Regions from separate parts of the Gracilibacillus salinarum genome, predicted to be linked through region 1. Evidence: a T-box and tRNA genes for the amino acid it is inferred to sense, from the RefSeq annotation. Region 1 holds a T-box; the other holds one or more tRNA genes.
What was found. The T-box of region 1 lies ahead of leuS (leucine--tRNA ligase). A T-box ahead of a tRNA ligase gene usually reads a tRNA of that ligase, here a tRNA-Leu.
Positions count from the first base shown of each region.

Region 2: it encodes a tRNA-Leu, which carries the amino acid that the T-box ahead of leuS (leucine--tRNA ligase) is inferred to sense. The anticodon was not compared.

Region 1 covers NZ_CP095071.1:1,107,925-1,120,339, reverse strand. Annotated here, with positions in the region: gene MUN87_RS05535 (FMN-binding glutamate synthase family protein) at 1-635, shown strand, start outside; gene MUN87_RS05530 (cold-shock protein) at 688-888, opposite strand; gene rlmN (dual-specificity RNA methyltransferase RlmN) at 1,224-2,297, shown strand; T-box leader at 2,489-2,700, shown strand; gene leuS (leucine--tRNA ligase) at 2,777-5,194, shown strand; gene MUN87_RS05515 (IS110 family RNA-guided transposase) at 5,402-6,685, shown strand; gene MUN87_RS05510 (IS91 family transposase) at 7,147-8,460, shown strand; rRNA gene MUN87_RS05505 (16S ribosomal RNA) at 8,947-10,509, shown strand; rRNA gene MUN87_RS05500 (23S ribosomal RNA) at 10,726-12,415, shown strand, end outside.
Region 2 covers NZ_CP095071.1:3,040,990-3,053,404, forward strand. Annotated here, with positions in the region: rRNA gene MUN87_RS14115 (16S ribosomal RNA) at 1-1,316, shown strand, start outside; rRNA gene MUN87_RS14120 (23S ribosomal RNA) at 1,533-4,445, shown strand; rRNA gene rrf (5S ribosomal RNA) at 4,576-4,692, shown strand; tRNA gene MUN87_RS14130 (tRNA-Val) at 4,700-4,775, shown strand; tRNA gene MUN87_RS14135 (tRNA-Thr) at 4,779-4,854, shown strand; tRNA gene MUN87_RS14140 (tRNA-Lys) at 4,864-4,939, shown strand; tRNA gene MUN87_RS14145 (tRNA-Leu) at 4,949-5,033, shown strand; tRNA gene MUN87_RS14150 (tRNA-Gly) at 5,054-5,128, shown strand; tRNA gene MUN87_RS14155 (tRNA-Leu) at 5,175-5,263, shown strand; tRNA gene MUN87_RS14160 (tRNA-Arg) at 5,270-5,346, shown strand; tRNA gene MUN87_RS14165 (tRNA-Pro) at 5,351-5,427, shown strand; tRNA gene MUN87_RS14170 (tRNA-Ala) at 5,446-5,521, shown strand; rRNA gene MUN87_RS14175 (16S ribosomal RNA) at 5,611-7,173, shown strand; rRNA gene MUN87_RS14180 (23S ribosomal RNA) at 7,390-10,301, shown strand; rRNA gene rrf (5S ribosomal RNA) at 10,376-10,492, shown strand; gene MUN87_RS14190 (GNAT family N-acetyltransferase) at 11,510-12,415, shown strand, end outside.

The DNA of each region.
Region 1 (12,415 bases):
TACTTTCATTTCTGCAACAACTTCGAGAAACAGGAGGAAAACCGGTAGGTATCAAAATTGTCGTCGGTAATCAGAAAGAAGTGGAACAGCTTGTGCAGGCAATGAAAGAAACAGATATTGTGCCTGACTTTATTACGATCGATGGCGGTGAAGGAGGAACAGGAGCTTCTTTTTATGCACTTGCCTATTCAGTAGGATTACCTGCGTTTGCAGCGATACCTATGGTCGATGATTGTCTGACAAGGCATCAGTTGAGACACCGGACAAAAATAATAGCATCGGGCAAATTAATAACGCCTGACAAAATTGCAATGGCACTTTGTCTTGGTGCAGATCTTATTAATATCGCAAGAGGATTTATGATCAGTGTAGGTTGTATTATGTCGCAAGTATGCCACAAAAATACTTGTCCAGTAGGAGTAGCAACTACTGATGAATCTTTACAAAAAGCCTTAATCATTGATGAAAAGAAATACCGTGTATGTAATTATTTAGTGACACTTCGGCAAGGATTATTTGACCTGGCGGCCGTCGCTGGTTTGGATAGTCCGACTAAATTCAATCGACAGCATTTAAACTATCAGGCAGATTTTAAACAATTTAATGATTGGCATACAATAGAAACATCAACATAAAGAAAAAAGCACCGATGCATTGCATCGGTGCTTTTTTGTATTAGCTACATAATTAGTTTTTAACTACGTTAGCAGCTTGTGGTCCACGGTTACCTTCTTCGATATCGAAAGTTACACTTTGACCTTCTTCAAGTGTTTTAAAGCCTTCGCCTTGGATAGCAGAGAAGTGTACGAATACATCGTCTTGTCCTTCTACTTCGATAAATCCAAAACCTTTGTCAGCGTTGAACCATTTTACTGTACCTTGTACCATATTAATTTCCTCCTAGTGTGAACCGTTCACACAAATGTATTACTATTCTTGCTCTTGCCCCAAAACGAAAACTTAACGTTACGATACTTGAAGGTGTCATCGAACAAAATAGCTAAGGCAATTATAGCAAGCGTAATATTAAAATGCAAGTCTATGTTTCACAAAATCGTAATTTTTTCCTTTTAATAAGGCGAGGATTGGAACTGGCAGTATGTCTCAAGGTGTATCTTAAAAAATCAATTCCCTGTAGCTGTATAAATCATCTTGCCAATGCCTATTATTTTTAGTATGATGTTATGATGGAAACAAGAGCTAACATGAAATGAGGGATTGTAATGAAAAGCTCCATTTACTCGTTGACTTTTGATCGATTACAAGAATGGCTGGTAGAACATGGACAGAAGAAATTCCGTGCAAAGCAAGTCTGGGATTGGTTATATAAGAAAAGAGTCGATACATTTGAAGAAATGTACAATTTAAATAGAGACTGTCAATTAGTGTTAGAAGAGAATTTTTCGATGGGGACGTTAGAACAAGAAATCAAACAGGAGTCAAAAGACGGTACGATTAAGTTTCTGTTTAAATTGACAGATGGAAACTTGATTGAGACGGTATTAATGAAGTTTAACTACGGCTATTCCGTTTGTGTGACAACACAGGTAGGTTGTAATATCGGTTGTTCATTTTGTGCGAGTGGATTGCTGACAAAGAATCGTGATTTGTCTTCAGGTGAAATTGTTGAGCAGATAATGAACGTACAGAAACACTTGGATACCAAAGGTAAAGAAGAGCGTGTTAGTCATATTGTTGTAATGGGGATAGGAGAACCGTTTGATAATTATGATAATACAATGGATTTTCTGCATATCGTAAATGACAAACAGGGATTATCGATCGGTGCTCGACATATTACAGTATCCACCAGTGGTCTGGCGAAGCGGATTTATGACTTTGCTGATGAGAATTTGCAAGTAAACCTTGCTTTGTCACTTCATGCTCCGAACAATGAGTTGCGTACAAGAATTATGAAAATCAATAAAGCATTTCCACTTGAGAAATTGATGCCTGCCATCGACTATTATTTAGAGAAAACGAACAGGCGAATTACATTTGAGTATATATTGCTTAAAGATGTGAATGACCATAAAGAAGAAGCGCAGCAACTAGTGAAGTTATTAAAAAACAAACGTCACTTATCCTATGTCAATCTGATTCCGTATAATCCTGTCGATGAACATAACCAATATGACAGAAGTGAGAAAAAGGCTATTTTGGATTTCTATCAAGTGTTGCTAGAGAACGGAATTAATTGCGGTGTCCGTGTAGAACATGGTACAGATATTGATGCAGCATGTGGTCAATTACGGAGTAAACAAATCAAGAAAAATAAGGACAAACAAACTGTTTAAAAAGCATCCATTGGGTGCTTTTTTTGGTAGTACAGCACATTAGTGCAGACACAGTAGAAGTTTTTTGATCTGATTAGACATTCAATATTATGATGATAAAGATGTGTGAGCGAGACTTTCTTGACAAATTTCAGACATTTCTTTAAACTATCAGAAAGTATAGTAGACAAAACAAACGTACTCATATATATGAATGAACGATGAAGAGGAATAGTAATAGAAGAAACAGGTTAAGAGAGATGGCGGTAGGTGCGAGCCATTCCTGTTCTTTTGTGAACTCGCCTCAGATGTTACAAAAGTGAAGGCATAGTAGCTTTTGTCGTAATCCGCGTTAAGGATGTTAAGTGAGTGTTTAACAACACTAATGTTGGGTGGTACCGCGGGAATCTCTCTCGTCCCATTTTGGGATAAGGGAGATTTTTTTGCGTTTTAGAACATATGATCGCGTTTTAGTTAACTGTTTAAGGAGGAAGTAGGAAATGTCATTTGACCATAACAAAATAGAAGAGAAATGGCGCAATTATTGGATTAACAATAAAACTTTTGCGACCAACACGCAATCAAATAAAGATAAGTTTTATGCGCTGGATATGTTTCCGTATCCGTCAGGGGCGGGATTACATGTTGGGCACCCTGAAGGCTACACAGCGACTGATATTTTATCAAGAATGAAACGTATGCAAGGTTTTGAAGTGCTGCATCCAATTGGTTGGGATGCATTTGGCTTACCTGCTGAACAGTATGCGTTGGATACGGGGAATGACCCGGCAGTTTTTACGGAGCAAAATATTCAAACGTTTCGCCGTCAAATTCAAGAGTTAGGCTTTTCCTACGATTGGGATCGTGAAGTGAATACGACAGATCCTGGATACTATAAATGGACGCAATGGATATTCTTAAAACTGTATGAAAAAGGTTTAGCTTATGTGGACGAAGTTCCGGTAAACTGGTGCCCGGCACTAGGGACTGTACTAGCTAACGAAGAGGTTATTGATGGTAAAAGTGAACGTGGTGGTCATCCTGTCGAACGAAAACCGATGAAACAATGGATGTTGAAAATCACCGCTTATGCAGATCGTCTTTTAGAAGACCTAGATGACTTGGACTGGCCGGAAAGCATTAAAGATATGCAAAGAAATTGGATTGGCCGTTCAGAAGGGGCAGAAGTTACCTTTGAAATTGCGGATTATCCAGGAGATTTTACCGTTTTTACTACGAGACCTGATACACTATTCGGTGCTACTTATGCAGTTCTCGCTCCTGAACACCCATTAGTAGATAAAATTGTCTCCGCTGAGCAACAACAAGAAGTAACGGGATATATCGATAAGGTGAAAACAAAGAGTGATTTAGAAAGAACGGACCTTGCCAAGGATAAGTCAGGTGTATTTACGGGTGCATATGCGATCAATCCAATAAACGGCAATAAATTACCGATTTGGGTAGCAGATTATGTACTTATGACATATGGGTCGGGTGCGATTATGGCGGTTCCTGCTCACGATGAACGTGATTTTGAGTTTGCTAAGAAATTTGATTTAGATATTATTCCTGTTTTAGAAGGAGGAAATGTAGAAACAGAAGCCTTCACAGGGGATGGTAAACATATTAATTCCGGGTTTTTAGATGGATTGAATAAAGAAGATGCTATTAGCAGAGCAATCGACTGGTTGGAAGATAAGAATGTAGGTAATCGTAAAGTAACCTACCGTCTTCGTGATTGGTTGTTTAGTCGTCAACGTTACTGGGGAGAACCAATTCCGATTATCCATTGGGAAGATGGTTCTATGTCGGCAGTTTCTGAAGATGAATTACCAATTGTATTACCAAAAACTAGTGAAATAAAACCGTCTGGAACTGGTGAATCACCATTAGCTAACATTGATGAGTGGGTTAATGTGGTTGATACTGAAACAGGGATGAAAGGTCGTCGTGAGACAAATACAATGCCGCAATGGGCTGGTAGCTGCTGGTATTTCTTGCGTTATGTCGATCCTCATAATACTGAACAGCTTGCAGATTATGAAACGCTCAAAGAATGGTTGCCTGTTGATGTTTACATCGGTGGAGCAGAACATGCGGTATTACACTTGCTGTATGCTCGTTTCTGGCATAAATTCCTTTATGATATCGGAGTAGTACCTACGAAAGAGCCGTTTCATAAGCTGTATAACCAAGGTATGATTTTAGGGGAAAACAATGAGAAGATGAGTAAATCAAAAGGTAATGTTGTAAACCCTGATGAAATCGTCCAATCACATGGAGCAGATACACTTAGACTGTACGAAATGTTTATGGGACCACTAGACGCATCTGTGGCCTGGAGTACAAACGGGTTAGATGGTGCCCGACGCTTTTTAGATCGCGTATGGCGTTTGTTTGTTACAGACAATAACACGCTTTCTGATAAAATAACAGAGGTGGATAGAACGGATGCTTTAGAAAAGTTCTATCATGAAACGGTAAAAACTGTGACACAAAACTTTGAGGATTTACGTTTTAATACAGGTATTTCTCAAATGATGGTTTTAGTCAACGAAGCATATAAGGTTGATGAGATTCCACGTAGCTATGTGGAAGGATTAGTGAAACTGTTATCTCCTGTTGCTCCTCATTTATCAGAAGAATTATGGCAGTTGTTAGGACATCAAGAGACGTTGGCTTATGCGCAATGGCCAACATATGACGAAGCTAAATTAGTTGAAAACGAAGTCGAAATTGTCATTCAGATCATGGGGAAAGTAAGAGCGAAAATAATGGTGGATAAGAACGCATCAAAAGATGAAATTGAACAGAAAGCATTGGAAGACGTAGCAATTAAGGAACGAATTGAAGGTAAGACTGTAAGAAAGGTAATTGTTGTACCTGGCAAATTAGTTAATATTGTTGCAAATTAACACAAAAAGAACGACTGCTGAAACTAGAAGCAGTCGTTCTTTTTAATATCTGATCAAGTACTTCTGCGCAACTTTTTTATGAGTAAAGAAAGCATTCCTGTAATAAAGCAAAATGAGGATTGAATAAAAAAAGCCCTCTTGGTATGATACGAGGTGTCCAGAGCTGATCAGCAAAAAGGACCCTTAAATAAACCAAGGAGGACTATCATGCATTATAAACAAAATGAAAAGATATTACAACTGTCTGAACAAACTCTAATTATTGGAGTGGATATAGCCAAAGAAAGGCATGTTGCTCGCGCTCAAGATTACCGAGGCATACAATTTGGAAAAGTGCTGTACTTTGACAATAGTTTGGAAGGCTTTCAACGATTCGAGTGTTGGAGAAATGAGTTAGCGGGACAGCACAATAAAAGTGATTGGATCATCGGTATGGAACCTACCGGCCACTATTGGCTGCCACTCGCCTATTGGTTAGTGGAAAAACAATATAAAGTAGTGGTGGTTAATCCGGCACACGTGAAGAAGTCAAAAGAGCTGGATGATAATTCGCCAACGAAGAATGATGTAAAAGACGCTCGAGTGATTTCGCGCTTGATTCAAGATGGACGATACGCTGATCCTCACTTACCGGAAGCCATTTATGCAGATCTTCGGGAAGGGATGAATATGTATGAGCAGTTAATGAAAGATCTTCAAGCTGTTCAAGGGCGTGTTCATCAATGGTTGGATCGGTTTTATCCAGAATATACGAAAGTCTTTGCGAATTGGGAAGGGAAAGCATCGATTCAACTATTAAAACTAGGTTTATTCCCTGAAGAGGTAGCCAAAATGGATGAAGAACACCTTCTACTAGAAATACGCAAAGAAGTGAAACGCGGAATTGGATTGAAAAAGATCCGCCATCTAAAAGAAGTATCAAGTGAATCCGTTGGGATTAAAGAAGGAAGAAAGAGGGCGAGGGTGAAAATCCACACCTTGATGGATCAATATGCCCTCCTCCATCAAAAAATAAATGAAGTGTTGGACATGGTAAAAGAATTAATTAGACCGATTCCTGGTGTGAAAGAAATGACCGATATAAACGGAATAGGCGAGGTAACCGTTGCCTCATTCCTAGCAGAAACCGGGGATCTAAACAAGTATACTCATCCTGAACAGATCATTAAGTTAGCGGGGTTAAACTTAAAGTTAGCTACGTCAGGTAAATATAAAGGCCAAACCGTGATTACGAAGAGGGGATGTCCTAAATTACGATCCCTATTGTTTAAAGTCGTGTTGCCTTTAATTAATCATAACCCTGCATTTAAAGCATTATATGGTTATTTTACGACCAGGAAAGAAAATTCGTTGAAGAAAAAGCAATCCATGATAGCACTATGTTGTAAGTTGATTCGCATATTATTTACAGTTGGAACGAAAAAAGTGCCATTTAGTCCCGAAAAGATGTTGCATGATATTCCGCATTTTCGCTTACAGCAAGTAGCCTAAAGATATAACGATGTCACCTGTACGAAGTGAAGCTTAATTAGACGTTTATGTTGAATGAAATTTCCCAAAAAAGAAGCACGGAGCAACCGGCAAGTTTTTATACAAACGGGCTATGACCCTGCAAGAAAGCATCGCCGAGCCCACTTCATGGATAGACCGAACGAAGGAATGTATGCGCAATGACGCTGTGAGATGTGGGAGGGTTTGTCGCCATGAGTAGTGTGGGAATATAGGTGCGATCATATCAATAATTACCATTATTTCTCAAAAGAGAAGTATGGCTTATTAACTGCACCCTTCTACACAAAAAACGTTCTCTATATCCATAAAAAGGGAAAAGATTCTTCTTGAATAAACTGAAATCCTAAGCTAAACAGAGGAAACAAGAGATTTCGTTAGAATAAAGAGGGAGTATATAATCCGCGGTATCAAAGGATTTTGAACTGTGATAAGGTGTTTGTATGGAGACAAATATACTAAAAGAAATGCTATTTGATGATCATCAACATTGGGAAACCTTCAAGGAAACGTATGGAGATAGAATCCGCCCTGTCGTGATCAAGGAGGTAGAAAAATTTAGAGACTGTGGGGATATGAAAAAAGGATTTAAGCTCTTTGTTTGTGAAGGTTGCCATGAGACAAAGCACGTTCCCTATCGATGTAAAGGACGCTTCTGTACGACTTGTGCTGTGGGGGAAAGTGAAGAGTGGAGTCGTTTATTAAGCGAAGGTGTGTACCAAGTGAACCATCGCCATGTGATTCTCACTATTGATGAAGATTTACGAGATATATTCCTGTTGCACCGAGAGTTGTTAAAACCATTGATGGACGAAGGGGTACGATTGATTCGTGAATTCTTTGAAGAAAAAAGCAAGGTAACTCCCGGCATTATCGCTGGACTCCATACGTTTGGTTCCACATTGAATTTCAATCCACATGTACATATGTTAGTAACCATGGGCGGGATAACGAAACGGGGAGCGTGGAAAGTGTATGACTATATTCCTTATACAAGGTTACGAAAGCAATGGCAAACTGTTGTGTTAAAAATGATTCGTGCTTATTTGTCTCCAAAAGAAAAGAAGAAAGTCCAAGGACGATTACAGAAGGCGTTTAGTGCTAATGGAGATGGTTTTTATGTGTACGCACCGAAAAATCGAGGAAATGTAACCGAACAATTACGCTATATCGGGCGTTATATGCGACGACCTGCGATTGGTCTGAACCGGATTGTGGCATATGATGGTGATTTTGTGACGTTTACATATATGGATAAGAAAACAGGGGAAGAAGAAACCGAAACCATGATGGTAGAAGAGTTCATCAAGTGTCTCATTCGGCATATTCCGGATGAACAATTTAAAGTCATTCGTCATTATGGCATCTATTCACGCAGAAGTAAATCTATCTGTAGAAAGCTGATCGAAAAGTGGCAGGAGAGAGTAGATCGCATCCTCTTGAAAGTAAAAAAGACACTTCGTCGTCAAACATGGAGAGAGCGCGTAATCGCTAGTGGTGGGAAAGACCCTATGGTTTGTCGTCATTGTGATAATTATTATGAATATATGGGAGAAGTGTGTCTCGATAACGAGCAGTTAGACATAAAAGTAGCTATCAATCAAGAAGCCCAAGCCTATTTAGAAAGGATGATACGTTATCTCACGAGTACCGAAAAACCAAAAAAAGAAAAAACAGAAGAAACAAAAAGGAAGAGATCATTTACAGCCATCCAAAAGCCAACAAGCCGTCAACTATCATTGTTTGGCTTGTCATGAAGAAGAAAAAATCCCGTACAGTGTGGTACGAGATTTCGATATCATGGATGGAGGAGATCCAAATGTTCCCCCACAGTTTAGTTGTGAAAAGTGCGGAGGAGAAATGTATCCGGAGTATTACAAAGGCTTTCGAGGCCAGGAATACAGACTTTCGGATGTCCTCTCATCTTGACAAAGGACCGGGTGGGCTTTCCCGGTTTTTCTTAGATGTTCGTGAGACGGCGCATTAATAGTTGGTCGGGTAGGATGAATTTTTAAGTTTATTTTTTGATAAAAGTTATTGACTTTTAAATAGAATGTCTGTAATATAGTTTAGGTCGCCTCATAAAAGATGATTTAAAACGTATTGACATAAATTAAGCTTTTTGCTATAATTTATTTGTCGCTTCAATAGGCGATTTAAACATTTTGATCTTTGAAAACTGAACAAAACAACCAGTATGAATTAATAAACAAGCTAGCTTATAGAAGCGAGCGCAAGTCAACTTTATTGAGAGTTTGATCTTGGCTCAGGACGAACGCTGGCGGCGTGCCTAATACATGCAAGTCGAGCGCGGGAAGCTAACTGAATCCTTCGGGAGGACGTTAGTGGAACGAGCGGCGGACGGGTGAGTAACACGTGGGCAACCTGCCTGTAAGACTGGGATAACCCCGGGAAACCGGGGCTAATACCGGATAATACATTGCTTCGCATGAAGGAATGTTGAAAGATGGCCTTTGGCTATCACTTACAGATGGGCCCGCGGCGCATTAGCTAGTTGGTGAGGTAACGGCTCACCAAGGCAACGATGCGTAGCCGACCTGAGAGGGTGATCGGCCACACTGGGACTGAGACACGGCCCAGACTCCTACGGGAGGCAGCAGTAGGGAATCTTCCGCAATGGACGAAAGTCTGACGGAGCAACGCCGCGTGAACGAAGAAGGTTTTCGGATCGTAAAGTTCTGTTGTTAGGGAAGAACAAGTGCCGTTCGAATAGGGCGGCACCTTGACGGTACCTATCGAGGAAGCCCCGGCTAACTACGTGCCAGCAGCCGCGGTAATACGTAGGGGGCAAGCGTTGTCCGGAATTATTGGGCGTAAAGCGCGCGTAGGCGGTTTCTTAAGTCTGATGTGAAATCTTGCGGCTCAACCGCAAGCGGTCATTGGAAACTGGGGAACTTGAGTGCAGAAGAGGAGAGTGGAATTCCACGTGTAGCGGTGAAATGCGTAGATATGTGGAGGAACACCAGTGGCGAAGGCGACTCTCTGGTCTGTAACTGACGCTGAGGTGCGAAAGCGTGGGGAGCGAACAGGATTAGATACCCTGGTAGTCCACGCCGTAAACGATGAGTGCTAGGTGTTAGGGGGTTTCCGCCCCTTAGTGCTGCAGTTAACGCATTAAGCACTCCGCCTGGGGAGTACGGCCGCAAGGCTGAAACTCAAAAGAATTGACGGGGGCCCGCACAAGCGGTGGAGCATGTGGTTTAATTCGAAGCAACGCGAAGAACCTTACCAGGTCTTGACATCTTCGGATGTCCCTAGAGATAGGGAGTTCCCTTCGGGGACCGAATGACAGGTGGTGCATGGTTGTCGTCAGCTCGTGTCGTGAGATGTTGGGTTAAGTCCCGCAACGAGCGCAACCCTTGATCTTAGTTGCCAGCATTAAGTTGGGCACTCTAAGGTGACTGCCGGTGACAAACCGGAGGAAGGTGGGGATGACGTCAAATCATCATGCCCCTTATGACCTGGGCTACACACGTGCTACAATGGATGGTACAGAGGGCAGCGAAACCGCGAGGTCAAGCAAATCCCATAAAACCATTCTCAGTTCGGATTGCAGGCTGCAACTCGCCTGCATGAAGCCGGAATCGCTAGTAATCGTGGATCAGCATGCCACGGTGAATACGTTCCCGGGCCTTGTACACACCGCCCGTCACACCACGAGAGTTGGCAACACCCGAAGTCGGTGGGGTAACCTTTGGAGCCAGCCGCCGAAGGTGGGGCCAATGATTGGGGTGAAGTCGTAACAAGGTAGCCGTATCGGAAGGTGCGGCTGGATCACCTCCTTTCTAAGGATTATAGGAACACCTTTTACAAGGTGACAAAATCATACTTGGTTGTTTGGTTCAGTTTTGAGAGATCAATTCTCTCTTGAACTTGTACCTTGAAAACTAGATAAGAATAATCAGGACGTGGAAGCAACTGCTGGTCAGCTGTGGAAACGAAACTGATGACAAGACATCAAACAATAACCAACGACTTTTTCATTGAAATGAAGTAATAATAGTTAAGTGAAGAAGGGCGCACGGTGGATGCCTTGGCACTAGGAGCCGATGAAGGACGGGACAAACACCGATATGTCTCGGGGAGCCGTACGTAGGCGTTGATCCGAGAATTTCCGAATGGGGAAACCCTCTGCTCGTCATGGAGTAGAACATTTATCTGAATCCATAGGATAAATGAGGCAGACCCGGGGAACTGAAACATCTCAGTACCCGGAGGAAGAGAAAGCAAACGCGATTTCCCGAGTAGCGGCGAGCGAAACGGAATTAGCCCAAACCAAAAAGCTTGCTTTTTGGGGTTGTAGGACACTCCTTTGGAGTTACAAAGAAATACATTAGACGAAGTGGTCTGGAAAGGCCCATCACAGAAGGTAACAATCCTGTAGTCGAAAATGTATTTCCTCCGGAGTGGATCCTGAGTACGGCGGAACACGTGAAATTCCGTCGGAATCCGGGAGGACCATCTCCCAAGGCTAAATACTCCCTAGTGACCGATAGTGAACCAGTACCGTGAGGGAAAGGTGAAAAGCACCCCGGGAGGGGAGTGAAATAGTACCTGAAACCGTGTGCCTACAAGTAGTCGGAGCCCTTTTATGGGTGACGGCGTACCTTTTGTAGAATGGACCGGCGAGTTACGATCCCCTGCAAGGTTAAGTGGAAGACACGGAGCCGCAGCGAAAGCGAGTCTGAATAGGGCGTTTTAGTAGGTGGTCGTAGACCCGAAACCGTGTGATCTACCCATGTCCAGGGTGAAGGTCAGGTAACACTGACTGGAGGCCCGAACCCACGCACGTTGAAAAGTGCGGGGATGAGGTGTGGGTAGGGGTGAAATGCCAATCGAACACGGAGATAGCTGGTTCTCTCCGAAATAGCTTTAGGGCTAGCCTCAAGGCATGTATGTTGGAGGTAGAGCACTGATTGGACTAGGGGCCCTTACCGGGTTACCGAATTCAGTCAAACTCCGAATGCCAATCATATTACCTTGGGAGTCAGACTATGGGTGATAAGGTTCATAGTCGAAAGGGAAACAGCCCAGACCGTCAGCTAAGGTCCCAAAGTATACGTTAAGTGGAAAAGGATGTGGCGTTGCACAGACAACCAGGATGTTGGCTTAGAAGCAGCCATCATTTAAAGAGTGCGTAATAGCTCACTGGTCGAGTGACGCTGCGCCGAAAATATACCGGGGCTAAACGTATCACCGAAGCTACGGATTGATCTACGATCAATGGTAGGAGAGCGTTCTAAGTGCAGTGAAGTCAGACCGTGAGGACTGGTGGAGCGCTTAGAAGTGAGAATGCCGGTATGAGTAGCGAAAAAGAAGTGAGAATCTTCTTCACCGAATGCCTAAGGTTTCCTGAGGAAGGCTCGTCCGCTCAGGGTTAGTCGGGGCCTAAGCCGAGGCCGAAAGGCGTAGGCGATGGACAACAGGTTGATATTCCTGTACCACCCAATTCCGTTTTGAGTGATGGGGGGACGCAGAAGGATAAGGAATGCGCACCATTGGATGTGTGCGTTGAAGCAGTAAGTGAGTCAGATAGGCAAATCCGTCTGGCAATCACAAGCTGTGATCAGGAGGGAAATATAGTACCGAAGTTCCGGATTTCACGCTGCCAAGAAAAGCCTCTAGCAAGGAAAAGGGTGCCCGTACCGCAAACCGACACAGGTAGGCGAGGAGAGAATCCTAAGGTGATCG
Region 2 (12,415 bases), 1.9 Mb from region 1:
GATGGGCCCGCGGCGCATTAGCTAGTTGGTGAGGTAACGGCTCACCAAGGCAACGATGCGTAGCCGACCTGAGAGGGTGATCGGCCACACTGGGACTGAGACACGGCCCAGACTCCTACGGGAGGCAGCAGTAGGGAATCTTCCGCAATGGACGAAAGTCTGACGGAGCAACGCCGCGTGAACGAAGAAGGTTTTCGGATCGTAAAGTTCTGTTGTTAGGGAAGAACAAGTGCCGTTCAAATAGGGCGGCACCTTGACGGTACCTATCGAGGAAGCCCCGGCTAACTACGTGCCAGCAGCCGCGGTAATACGTAGGGGGCAAGCGTTGTCCGGAATTATTGGGCGTAAAGCGCGCGTAGGCGGTTTCTTAAGTCTGATGTGAAATCTTGCGGCTCAACCGCAAGCGGTCATTGGAAACTGGGGAACTTGAGTGCAGAAGAGGAGAGTGGAATTCCACGTGTAGCGGTGAAATGCGTAGATATGTGGAGGAACACCAGTGGCGAAGGCGACTCTCTGGTCTGTAACTGACGCTGAGGTGCGAAAGCGTGGGGAGCGAACAGGATTAGATACCCTGGTAGTCCACGCCGTAAACGATGAGTGCTAGGTGTTAGGGGGTTTCCGCCCCTTAGTGCTGCAGTTAACGCATTAAGCACTCCGCCTGGGGAGTACGGCCGCAAGGCTGAAACTCAAAAGAATTGACGGGGGCCCGCACAAGCGGTGGAGCATGTGGTTTAATTCGAAGCAACGCGAAGAACCTTACCAGGTCTTGACATCTTCGGATGTCCCTAGAGATAGGGAGTTCCCTTCGGGGACCGAATGACAGGTGGTGCATGGTTGTCGTCAGCTCGTGTCGTGAGATGTTGGGTTAAGTCCCGCAACGAGCGCAACCCTTGATCTTAGTTGCCAGCATTAAGTTGGGCACTCTAAGGTGACTGCCGGTGACAAACCGGAGGAAGGTGGGGATGACGTCAAATCATCATGCCCCTTATGACCTGGGCTACACACGTGCTACAATGGATGGTACAGAGGGCAGCGAAACCGCGAGGTCAAGCAAATCCCATAAAACCATTCTCAGTTCGGATTGCAGGCTGCAACTCGCCTGCATGAAGCCGGAATCGCTAGTAATCGTGGATCAGCATGCCACGGTGAATACGTTCCCGGGCCTTGTACACACCGCCCGTCACACCACGAGAGTTGGCAACACCCGAAGTCGGTGGGGTAACCTTTGGAGCCAGCCGCCGAAGGTGGGGCCAATGATTGGGGTGAAGTCGTAACAAGGTAGCCGTATCGGAAGGTGCGGCTGGATCACCTCCTTTCTAAGGATTATAGGAACACCTTTTACAAGGTGACAAAATCATACTTGGTTGTTTGGTTCAGTTTTGAGAGATCAATTCTCTCTTGAACTTGTACCTTGAAAACTAGATAAGAATAATCAGGACGTGGAAGCAACTGCTGGTCAGCTGTGGAAACGAAACTGATGACAAGACATCAAACAATAACCAACGACTTTTTCATTGAAGTAAAGTAAGTATAGTTAAGTGAAGAAGGGCGCACGGTGGATGCCTTGGCACTAGGAGCCGATGAAGGACGGGACAAACACCGATATGTCTCGGGGAGCCGTACGTAGGCGTTGATCCGAGAATTTCCGAATGGGGAAACCCTCTGCTCGTCATGGAGTAGAACATTTATCTGAATCCATAGGATAAATGAGGCAGACCCGGGGAACTGAAACATCTCAGTACCCGGAGGAAGAGAAAGCAAACGCGATTTCCCGAGTAGCGGCGAGCGAAACGGAATTAGCCCAAACCAAAAAGCTTGCTTTTTGGGGTTGTAGGACACTCCTTTGGAGTTACAAAGAAATACATTAGACGAAGTGGTCTGGAAAGGCCTATCACAGAAGGTAACAATCCTGTAGTCGAAAATGTATTTCCTCCGGAGTGGATCCTGAGTACGGCGGAACACGTGAAATTCCGTCGGAATCCGGGAGGACCATCTCCCAAGGCTAAATACTCCCTAGTGACCGATAGTGAACCAGTACCGTGAGGGAAAGGTGAAAAGCACCCCGGGAGGGGAGTGAAATAGTACCTGAAACCGTGTGCCTACAAGTAGTCGGAGCCCTTTTATGGGTGACGGCGTACCTTTTGTAGAATGGACCGGCGAGTTACGATCCCCTGCAAGGTTAAGTGGAAGACACGGAGCCGCAGCGAAAGCGAGTCTGAATAGGGCGTTTTAGTAGGTGGTCGTAGACCCGAAACCGTGTGATCTACCCATGTCCAGGGTGAAGGTCAGGTAACACTGACTGGAGGCCCGAACCCACGCACGTTGAAAAGTGCGGGGATGAGGTGTGGGTAGGGGTGAAATGCCAATCGAACACGGAGATAGCTGGTTCTCTCCGAAATAGCTTTAGGGCTAGCCTCAAGGCATGTATGTTGGAGGTAGAGCACTGATTGGACTAGGGGCCCTTACCGGGTTACCGAATTCAGTCAAACTCCGAATGCCAATCATATTACCTTGGGAGTCAGACTATGGGTGATAAGGTTCATAGTCGAAAGGGAAACAGCCCAGACCGTCAGCTAAGGTCCCAAAGTATACGTTAAGTGGAAAAGGATGTGGCGTTGCACAGACAACCAGGATGTTGGCTTAGAAGCAGCCATCATTTAAAGAGTGCGTAATAGCTCACTGGTCGAGTGACGCTGCGCCGAAAATATACCGGGGCTAAACGTATCACCGAAGCTACGGATTGATCTGCGATCAATGGTAGGAGAGCGTTCTAAGTGCAGTGAAGTCAGACCGTGAGGACTGGTGGAGCGCATAGAAGTGAGAATGCCGGTATGAGTAGCGAAAAAGAAGTGAGAATCTTCTTCACCGAATGCCTAAGGTTTCCTGAGGAAGGCTCGTCCGCTCAGGGTTAGTCGGGGCCTAAGCCGAGGCCGAAAGGCGTAGGCGATGGACAACAGGTTGATATTCCTGTACCACCCAATTCCGTTTTGAGTGATGGGGGGACGCAGAAGGATAAGGAATGCGCACCATTGGATGTGTGCGTTGAAGCAGTAAGTGAGTCAGATAGGCAAATCCGTCTGGCAATCACAAGCTGTGATCAGGAGGGAAATATAGTACCGAAGTTCCGGATTTCACGCTGCCAAGAAAAGCCTCTAGCAAGGAAAAGGGTGCCCGTACCGCAAACCGACACAGGTAGGCGAGGAGAGAATCCTAAGGTGATCGGGAGAACTCTCGTTAAGGAACTCGGCAAAATGACCCCGTAACTTCGGGAGAAGGGGTGCTTCTTTTGCGAGAAGCCGCAGTGAAAAGGCCCAAGCGACTGTTTAGCAAAAACACAGGTCTCTGCGAAGCCGTAAGGCGAAGTATAGGGGCTGACACCTGCCCGGTGCTGGAAGGTTAAGGGGATGCGTTAGCATTAGCGAAGCGTTGAACCGAAGCCCCAGTAAACGGCGGCCGTAACTATAACGGTCCTAAGGTAGCGAAATTCCTTGTCGGGTAAGTTCCGACCCGCACGAAAGGTGCAACGACTTGGGCACTGTCTCAACGAGAGACCCGGTGAAATTATACTATGCGTGAAGATGCGCATTACCCGCGACAGGACGGAAAGACCCCGTGGAGCTTTACTGTAGCCTGATATTGAATGTTGGTACAGCTTGTACAGGATAGGTGGGAGCCTGAGAAACGTGAGCGCTAGCTTACGTGGAGGCGCCGGTGGGATACCACCCTGGCTGTATTGACCTTCTAACCCAGAACCGTGATCCGGTTCGGAGACAGTGTCAGGTGGGCAGTTTGACTGGGGCGGTCGCCTCCTAAAATGTAACGGAGGCGCCCAAAGGTTCCCTCAGAATGGTTGGAAATCATTCGCAGAGTGCAAAGGCAGAAGGGAGCTTGACTGCGAGACCTACAAGTCGAGCAGGGACGAAAGTCGGGCTTAGTGATCCGGCGGTACCGAATGGAAGGGCCGTCGCTCAACGGATAAAAGCTACCCCGGGGATAACAGGCTTATCTCCCCCAAGAGTCCACATCGACGGGGAGGTTTGGCACCTCGATGTCGGCTCATCGCATCCTGGGGCTGTAGTCGGTCCCAAGGGTTGGGCTGTTCGCCCATTAAAGCGGTACGCGAGCTGGGTTCAGAACGTCGTGAGACAGTTCGGTCCCTATCCGTCGTGGGCGTTGGAAGTTTGAGAGGAGCTGTCCTTAGTACGAGAGGACCGGGATGGACACACCGCTGGTGCACCAGTTGTTCTGCCAAGAGCATCGCTGGGTAGCTACGTGTGGAAGGGATAAGTGCTGAAAGCATCTAAGCATGAAGCCCCCCTCAAGATGAGACTTCCCATCACATAAGTGAGTAAGATCCCTCAGAGACGATGAGGTTGATAGGTTCGAGGTGGAAGCATGGTGACATGTGAAGCTGACGAATACTAATAGATCGAGGACTTATCTATATAACATGTTTCAACGGTGTTGTTGATGTCAATATCTTATCTAGTTTTCAGGGTATATAAAAAAATACAAAAAACTCTTGCATTTAACATGCATTGTGAGTTATAATGTATCTTGTCCTTGAAAAAAGAGTCTGGTAGCGATAGCGAAGAGGTCACACCTGTTCCCATGCCGAACACAGCAGTTAAGCTCTTCAGCGCCCATGGTAGTTGGGGCTCGCGCCCCTGCAAGAGTAGGACGTTGCCAGGCATACATAGGAGGATTAGCTCAGCTGGGAGAGCACTTGCCTTACAAGCAAGGGGTCGCAGGTTCGAGCCCTGCATCCTCCACCATTAGCCGGTCTAGCTCAATTGGTAGAGCAACTGACTTGTAATCAGTAGGTTGGGGGTTCAAGTCCTCTGGCCGGCACCACTCATCTTAGAGCCATTAGCTCAGCTGGCAGAGCATCTGACTTTTAATCAGAGGGTCGGAGGTTCGAATCCTCCATGGCTCACCATTTATTTATGCGGGTGTGGCGGAATTGGCAGACGCGCTAGACTTAGGATCTAGTGTCTCTCGACGTGGGGGTTCAAGTCCCTCCACCCGCACCATACAATAACTTTATATTTATGCGGAAGTAGTTCAGTGGTAGAACACCACCTTGCCAAGGTGGGGGTCGCGGGTTCGAATCCCGTCTTCCGCTCCAGGATTTTTAATCGCTAGTTTGCCAGGTGATTAAAATGTATTTCCTTGCCGGGGTGGCGGAATTGGCAGACGCACAGGACTTAAAATCCTGCGGTGGGTTTCCACCGTGCCGGTTCGAGTCCGGCCCTCGGCACCACGTATAGCGCCCGTAGCTCAATTGGATAGAGCGTTTGACTACGGATCAAGAGGTTAGGGGTTCGACTCCTCTCGGGCGCGCCATTATCGGGAAGTAGCTCAGCTTGGTAGAGCACTTGGTTTGGGACCAAGGGGTCGCAGGTTCAAATCCTGTCTTCCCGACCATTAATGACATTATTTTGTGGGGCCTTAGCTCAGCTGGGAGAGCGCCTGCTTTGCACGCAGGAGGTCAGCGGTTCGATCCCGCTAGGCTCCACCATTTTTATACATTTGATCTTTGAAAACTGAACAAAACAACCAGTATGAATTAATAAACAAGCTAGCTTATAGAAGCGAGCGCAAGTCAACTTTATTGAGAGTTTGATCTTGGCTCAGGACGAACGCTGGCGGCGTGCCTAATACATGCAAGTCGAGCGCGGGAAGCTAACTGAATCCTTCGGGAGGACGTTAGTGGAACGAGCGGCGGACGGGTGAGTAACACGTGGGCAACCTGCCTGTAAGACTGGGATAACCCCGGGAAACCGGGGCTAATACCGGATAACACATTGCTTCGCATGAAGGAATGTTGAAAGATGGCCTTTGGCTATCACTTACAGATGGGCCCGCGGCGCATTAGCTAGTTGGTGAGGTAACGGCTCACCAAGGCAACGATGCGTAGCCGACCTGAGAGGGTGATCGGCCACACTGGGACTGAGACACGGCCCAGACTCCTACGGGAGGCAGCAGTAGGGAATCTTCCGCAATGGACGAAAGTCTGACGGAGCAACGCCGCGTGAACGAAGAAGGTTTTCGGATCGTAAAGTTCTGTTGTTAGGGAAGAACAAGTGCCGTTCAAATAGGGCGGCACCTTGACGGTACCTATCGAGGAAGCCCCGGCTAACTACGTGCCAGCAGCCGCGGTAATACGTAGGGGGCAAGCGTTGTCCGGAATTATTGGGCGTAAAGCGCGCGTAGGCGGTTTCTTAAGTCTGATGTGAAATCTTGCGGCTCAACCGCAAGCGGTCATTGGAAACTGGGGAACTTGAGTGCAGAAGAGGAGAGTGGAATTCCACGTGTAGCGGTGAAATGCGTAGATATGTGGAGGAACACCAGTGGCGAAGGCGACTCTCTGGTCTGTAACTGACGCTGAGGTGCGAAAGCGTGGGGAGCGAACAGGATTAGATACCCTGGTAGTCCACGCCGTAAACGATGAGTGCTAGGTGTTAGGGGGTTTCCGCCCCTTAGTGCTGCAGTTAACGCATTAAGCACTCCGCCTGGGGAGTACGGCCGCAAGGCTGAAACTCAAAAGAATTGACGGGGGCCCGCACAAGCGGTGGAGCATGTGGTTTAATTCGAAGCAACGCGAAGAACCTTACCAGGTCTTGACATCTTCGGATGTCCCTAGAGATAGGGAGTTCCCTTCGGGGACCGAATGACAGGTGGTGCATGGTTGTCGTCAGCTCGTGTCGTGAGATGTTGGGTTAAGTCCCGCAACGAGCGCAACCCTTGATCTTAGTTGCCAGCATTAAGTTGGGCACTCTAAGGTGACTGCCGGTGACAAACCGGAGGAAGGTGGGGATGACGTCAAATCATCATGCCCCTTATGACCTGGGCTACACACGTGCTACAATGGATGGTACAGAGGGCAGCGAAACCGCGAGGTCAAGCAAATCCCATAAAACCATTCTCAGTTCGGATTGCAGGCTGCAACTCGCCTGCATGAAGCCGGAATCGCTAGTAATCGTGGATCAGCATGCCACGGTGAATACGTTCCCGGGCCTTGTACACACCGCCCGTCACACCACGAGAGTTGGCAACACCCGAAGTCGGTGGGGTAACCTTTGGAGCCAGCCGCCGAAGGTGGGGCCAATGATTGGGGTGAAGTCGTAACAAGGTAGCCGTATCGGAAGGTGCGGCTGGATCACCTCCTTTCTAAGGATTATAGGAACACCTTTTACAAGGTGACAAAATCATACTTGGTTGTTTGGTTCAGTTTTGAGAGATCAATTCTCTCTTGAACTTGTACCTTGAAAACTAGATAAGAATAATCAGGACGTGGAAGCAACTGCTGGTCAGCTGTGGAAACGAAACTGATGACAAGACATCAAACAATAACCAACGACTTTTTCATTGAAGTAAAGTAAGTATAGTTAAGTGAAGAAGGGCGCACGGTGGATGCCTTGGCACTAGGAGCCGATGAAGGACGGGACAAACACCGATATGTCTCGGGGAGCCGTACGTAGGCGTTGATCCGAGAATTTCCGAATGGGGAAACCCTCTGCTCGTCATGGAGTAGAACATTTATCTGAATCCATAGGATAAATGAGGCAGACCCGGGGAACTGAAACATCTCAGTACCCGGAGGAAGAGAAAGCAAACGCGATTTCCCGAGTAGCGGCGAGCGAAACGGAATTAGCCCAAACCAAAAAGCTTGCTTTTTGGGGTTGTAGGACACTCCTTTGGAGTTACAAAGAAATACATTAGACGAAGTGGTCTGGAAAGGCCCATCACAGAAGGTAACAATCCTGTAGTCGAAAATCTGTTTCCTCCGGAGTGGATCCTGAGTACGGCGGAACACGTGAAATTCCGTCGGAATCCGGGAGGACCATCTCCCAAGGCTAAATACTCCCTAGTGACCGATAGTGAACCAGTACCGTGAGGGAAAGGTGAAAAGCACCCCGGGAGGGGAGTGAAATAGTACCTGAAACCGTGTGCCTACAAGTAGTCGGAGCCCTTTTATGGGTGACGGCGTACCTTTTGTAGAATGGACCGGCGAGTTACGATCCCCTGCAAGGTTAAGTGGAAGACACGGAGCCGCAGCGAAAGCGAGTCTGAATAGGGCGTTTTAGTAGGTGGTCGTAGACCCGAAACCGTGTGATCTACCCATGTCCAGGGTGAAGGTCAGGTAACACTGACTGGAGGCCCGAACCCACGCACGTTGAAAAGTGCGGGGATGAGGTGTGGGTAGGGGTGAAATGCCAATCGAACACGGAGATAGCTGGTTCTCTCCGAAATAGCTTTAGGGCTAGCCTCAAGGCATGTATGTTGGAGGTAGAGCACTGATTGGACTAGGGGCCCTTACCGGGTTACCGAATTCAGTCAAACTCCGAATGCCAATCATATTACCTTGGGAGTCAGACTATGGGTGATAAGGTTCATAGTCGAAAGGGAAACAGCCCAGACCGTCAGCTAAGGTCCCAAAGTATACGTTAAGTGGAAAAGGATGTGGCGTTGCACAGACAACCAGGATGTTGGCTTAGAAGCAGCCATCATTTAAAGAGTGCGTAATAGCTCACTGGTCGAGTGACGCTGCGCCGAAAATATACCGGGGCTAAACGTATCACCGAAGCTACGGATTGATCTGCGATCAATGGTAGGAGAGCGTTCTAAGTGCAGTGAAGTCAGACCGTGAGGACTGGTGGAGCGCATAGAAGTGAGAATGCCGGTATGAGTAGCGAAAAAGAAGTGAGAATCTTCTTCACCGAATGCCTAAGGTTTCCTGAGGAAGGCTCGTCCGCTCAGGGTTAGTCGGGGCCTAAGCCGAGGCCGAAAGGCGTAGGCGATGGACAACAGGTTGATATTCCTGTACCACCCAATTCCGTTTTGAGTGATGGGGGGACGCAGAAGGATAAGGAATGCGCACCATTGGATGTGTGCGTTGAAGCAGTAAGTGAGTCAGATAGGCAAATCCGTCTGGCAATCACAAGCTGTGATCAGGAGGGAAATATAGTACCGAAGTTCCGGATTTCACGCTGCCAAGAAAAGCCTCTAGCAAGGAAAAGGGTGCCCGTACCGCAAACCGACACAGGTAGGCGAGGAGAGAATCCTAAGGTGATCGGGAGAACTCTCGTTAAGGAACTCGGCAAAATGACCCCGTAACTTCGGGAGAAGGGGTGCTTCTTTTGCGAGAAGCCGCAGTGAAAAGGCCCAAGCGACTGTTTAGCAAAAACACAGGTCTCTGCGAAGCCGTAAGGCGAAGTATAGGGGCTGACACCTGCCCGGTGCTGGAAGGTTAAGGGGATGCGTTAGCATTAGCGAAGCGTTGAACCGAAGCCCCAGTAAACGGCGGCCGTAACTATAACGGTCCTAAGGTAGCGAAATTCCTTGTCGGGTAAGTTCCGACCCGCACGAAAGGTGCAACGACTTGGGCACTGTCTCAACGAGAGACCCGGTGAAATTATACTATGCGTGAAGATGCGCATTACCCGCGACAGGACGGAAAGACCCCGTGGAGCTTTACTGTAGCCTGATATTGAATGTTGGTACAGCTTGTACAGGATAGGTGGGAGCCTGAGAAACGTGAGCGCTAGCTTACGTGGAGGCGCCGGTGGGATACCACCCTGGCTGTATTGACCTTCTAACCCAGAACCGTGATCCGGTTCGGAGACAGTGTCAGGTGGGCAGTTTGACTGGGGCGGTCGCCTCCTAAAATGTAACGGAGGCGCCCAAAGGTTCCCTCAGAATGGTTGGAAATCATTCGCAGAGTGCAAAGGCAGAAGGGAGCTTGACTGCGAGACCTACAAGTCGAGCAGGGACGAAAGTCGGGCTTAGTGATCCGGCGGTACCGAATGGAAGGGCCGTCGCTCAACGGATAAAAGCTACCCCGGGGATAACAGGCTTATCTCCCCAAGAGTCCACATCGACGGGGAGGTTTGGCACCTCGATGTCGGCTCATCGCATCCTGGGGCTGTAGTCGGTCCCAAGGGTTGGGCTGTTCGCCCATTAAAGCGGTACGCGAGCTGGGTTCAGAACGTCGTGAGACAGTTCGGTCCCTATCCGTCGTGGGCGTTGGAAGTTTGAGAGGAGCTGTCCTTAGTACGAGAGGACCGGGATGGACACACCGCTGGTGCACCAGTTGTTCTGCCAAGAGCATCGCTGGGTAGCTACGTGTGGAAGGGATAAGTGCTGAAAGCATCTAAGCATGAAGCCCCCCTCAAGATGAGACTTCCCATCACATAAGTGAGTAAGATCCCTCAGAGACGATGAGGTTGATAGGTTCGAGGTGGAAGCATGGTGACATGTGAAGCTGACGAATACTAATAGATCGAGGACTTATCTATATAACATGTTTCAACGGTGTTGTTGATGTCAATATCTTATCTAGTTTTCAGGGTGCAACCCTAAAATACAATAGTCTGGTAGCGATAGCGAAGAGGTCACACCTGTTCCCATGCCGAACACAGCAGTTAAGCTCTTCAGCGCCCATGGTAGTTGGGGCTCGCGCCCCTGCAAGAGTAGGACGTTGCCAGGCAAAGCCAAAACATCTCAGTCAAAGAACTGAGGTGTTTTTTTGTGCTGTAGGAAAATATAAAAAATCAGCAATAAAGAAGCGCGACGTAGTGAATGTAACAAGTATAAGAAAAACTTCGGCACTTGCTAATGAACGAAGCGAATGTCGAGTTTTTCTAATCATTCAAGAAAGTATAAAAGTGCAGTCACGGCAGTAATCATATGGATAATGTAAACTACGGCTGTATATCAGATTGGCCATTTTGATATATTTTATCTGCTTAGCAAAGCTCCGGAAATAGGCTCCGCGTCCTGTGGGCACGGCTTCAGCTAGGCCACTACCCGAAAAGCTTCTTTGCTGCCTTGTGCCGAGGAAGCTCACTTCGAAGCGGTACCTGCAGACGCAGGCCACAAATGAAGTGGATCTTCAGCTCGCGCTGATTCCACGGGAGTCTCCACCTATTTCCTACGCTTGAGGGAAGTGCTACAATGTATAGAACAGCTAAAAGCAGTGGTTCTAGGCATTATGTTATTCATGCAATTCCTGTTATATATAGTGATGAGTGATCAATATGCTAGCTCTTACAAAAATTGTAGAGGCCCAATTCTAGCGTAGGCCAACCACGGAGACTCCCGCGGGACAGGCAGGCGCTGAAGATCCACTTTGAGAAGCGGTCTTCTTCACAAAGTTAGCTTCAGCCGTGCCCCGCAGGACGCGGAGTGGTTGGACGGAGCGATATCATACCACACATAATTTTTCAAAATGACCACTAAGCTGCTAGTTTACATAATCCATATTATAGGAAGTATTATATTAATTAAGATGCTTTGATTATTACCGGAAAGCTAGTTGAACGCCCGCATCGCACATAATAAGCCGGGAGTGGTACGAAAAATTATACAGTTATTCTAATGTACAGAAAATTTCTCATTTTAAGCCTTTAATAAAAGGCAAGTTGCTCTATATTTCTTGTTTATGATGAAAACAATCGTCATTTAAAATGTGCTAAAATACATATTATAGAAGGAGGAATGATCAATGGAAAGGATGATTTGCTTAAATTCTTCCTATACTGATGAAATTCTAAACTTATCTGAGTATGCTTTTCAATATAAGTTAACTCAACAAGAAAGAGAAGAAAAAGCAGAGCAAATGAAAGAAGATCAAGTATGGGGATGGATAGCAGATAATCAGTTAGCTGCTAAAGCTCACCTTATTCCACTGACTGTAAATCTACATGGTAAGCCGTTAGAAATGGGAGGTGTCGGATCCGTTGCTTCTTGGCCAGAGTATCGCAGAGGTGGAAAAGTAAAGGCATTGTTATACAAACTTTTAACAGAAATGAGACAACAACAACAAAGTATTTCATACTTACACCCATTTTCAGTACCTTTTTATCGAAAATATGGCTGGGAATTGACGTTTGACCGAACTACATACAATATGCCGATAAAATCATTTCAAAACGATTGGAACGGACAGGGCAGTGTCAGGAGGGGAAGTAAAGGGGAAAAAACAATTTCCACGTTAGACGCCATCTACCAAATGTATGCAAAGAAGTATACAGGCACACTTCATCGAACAGAACATTGGTGGAAATATCGTATATTAAAACATAAAGATACACATATCGCAATTGCGTATGCTGCGGATCAAACACCAATAGGGTATCTGTTGTTCACTATTAAACAAAGCTTGTTTACTGTACATGATATGGCATTTGTGAATATAAATGCGCGCCACTTACTTTATCAGTTTATCCAACATCATGATTCAATGGTGCATAATGTAGAGCTGTCTGTCCCTGCAGATGACCCATTGCCATTACTTATTGGTGAACCGAGATTCGAACAAAAACAGATGCCTTATTTTATGGCGCGAATTGTGGATGTTGATGCTTTCTTTGAACAGTATCCTTTTCCAATAATCGATCAAACGAAAATC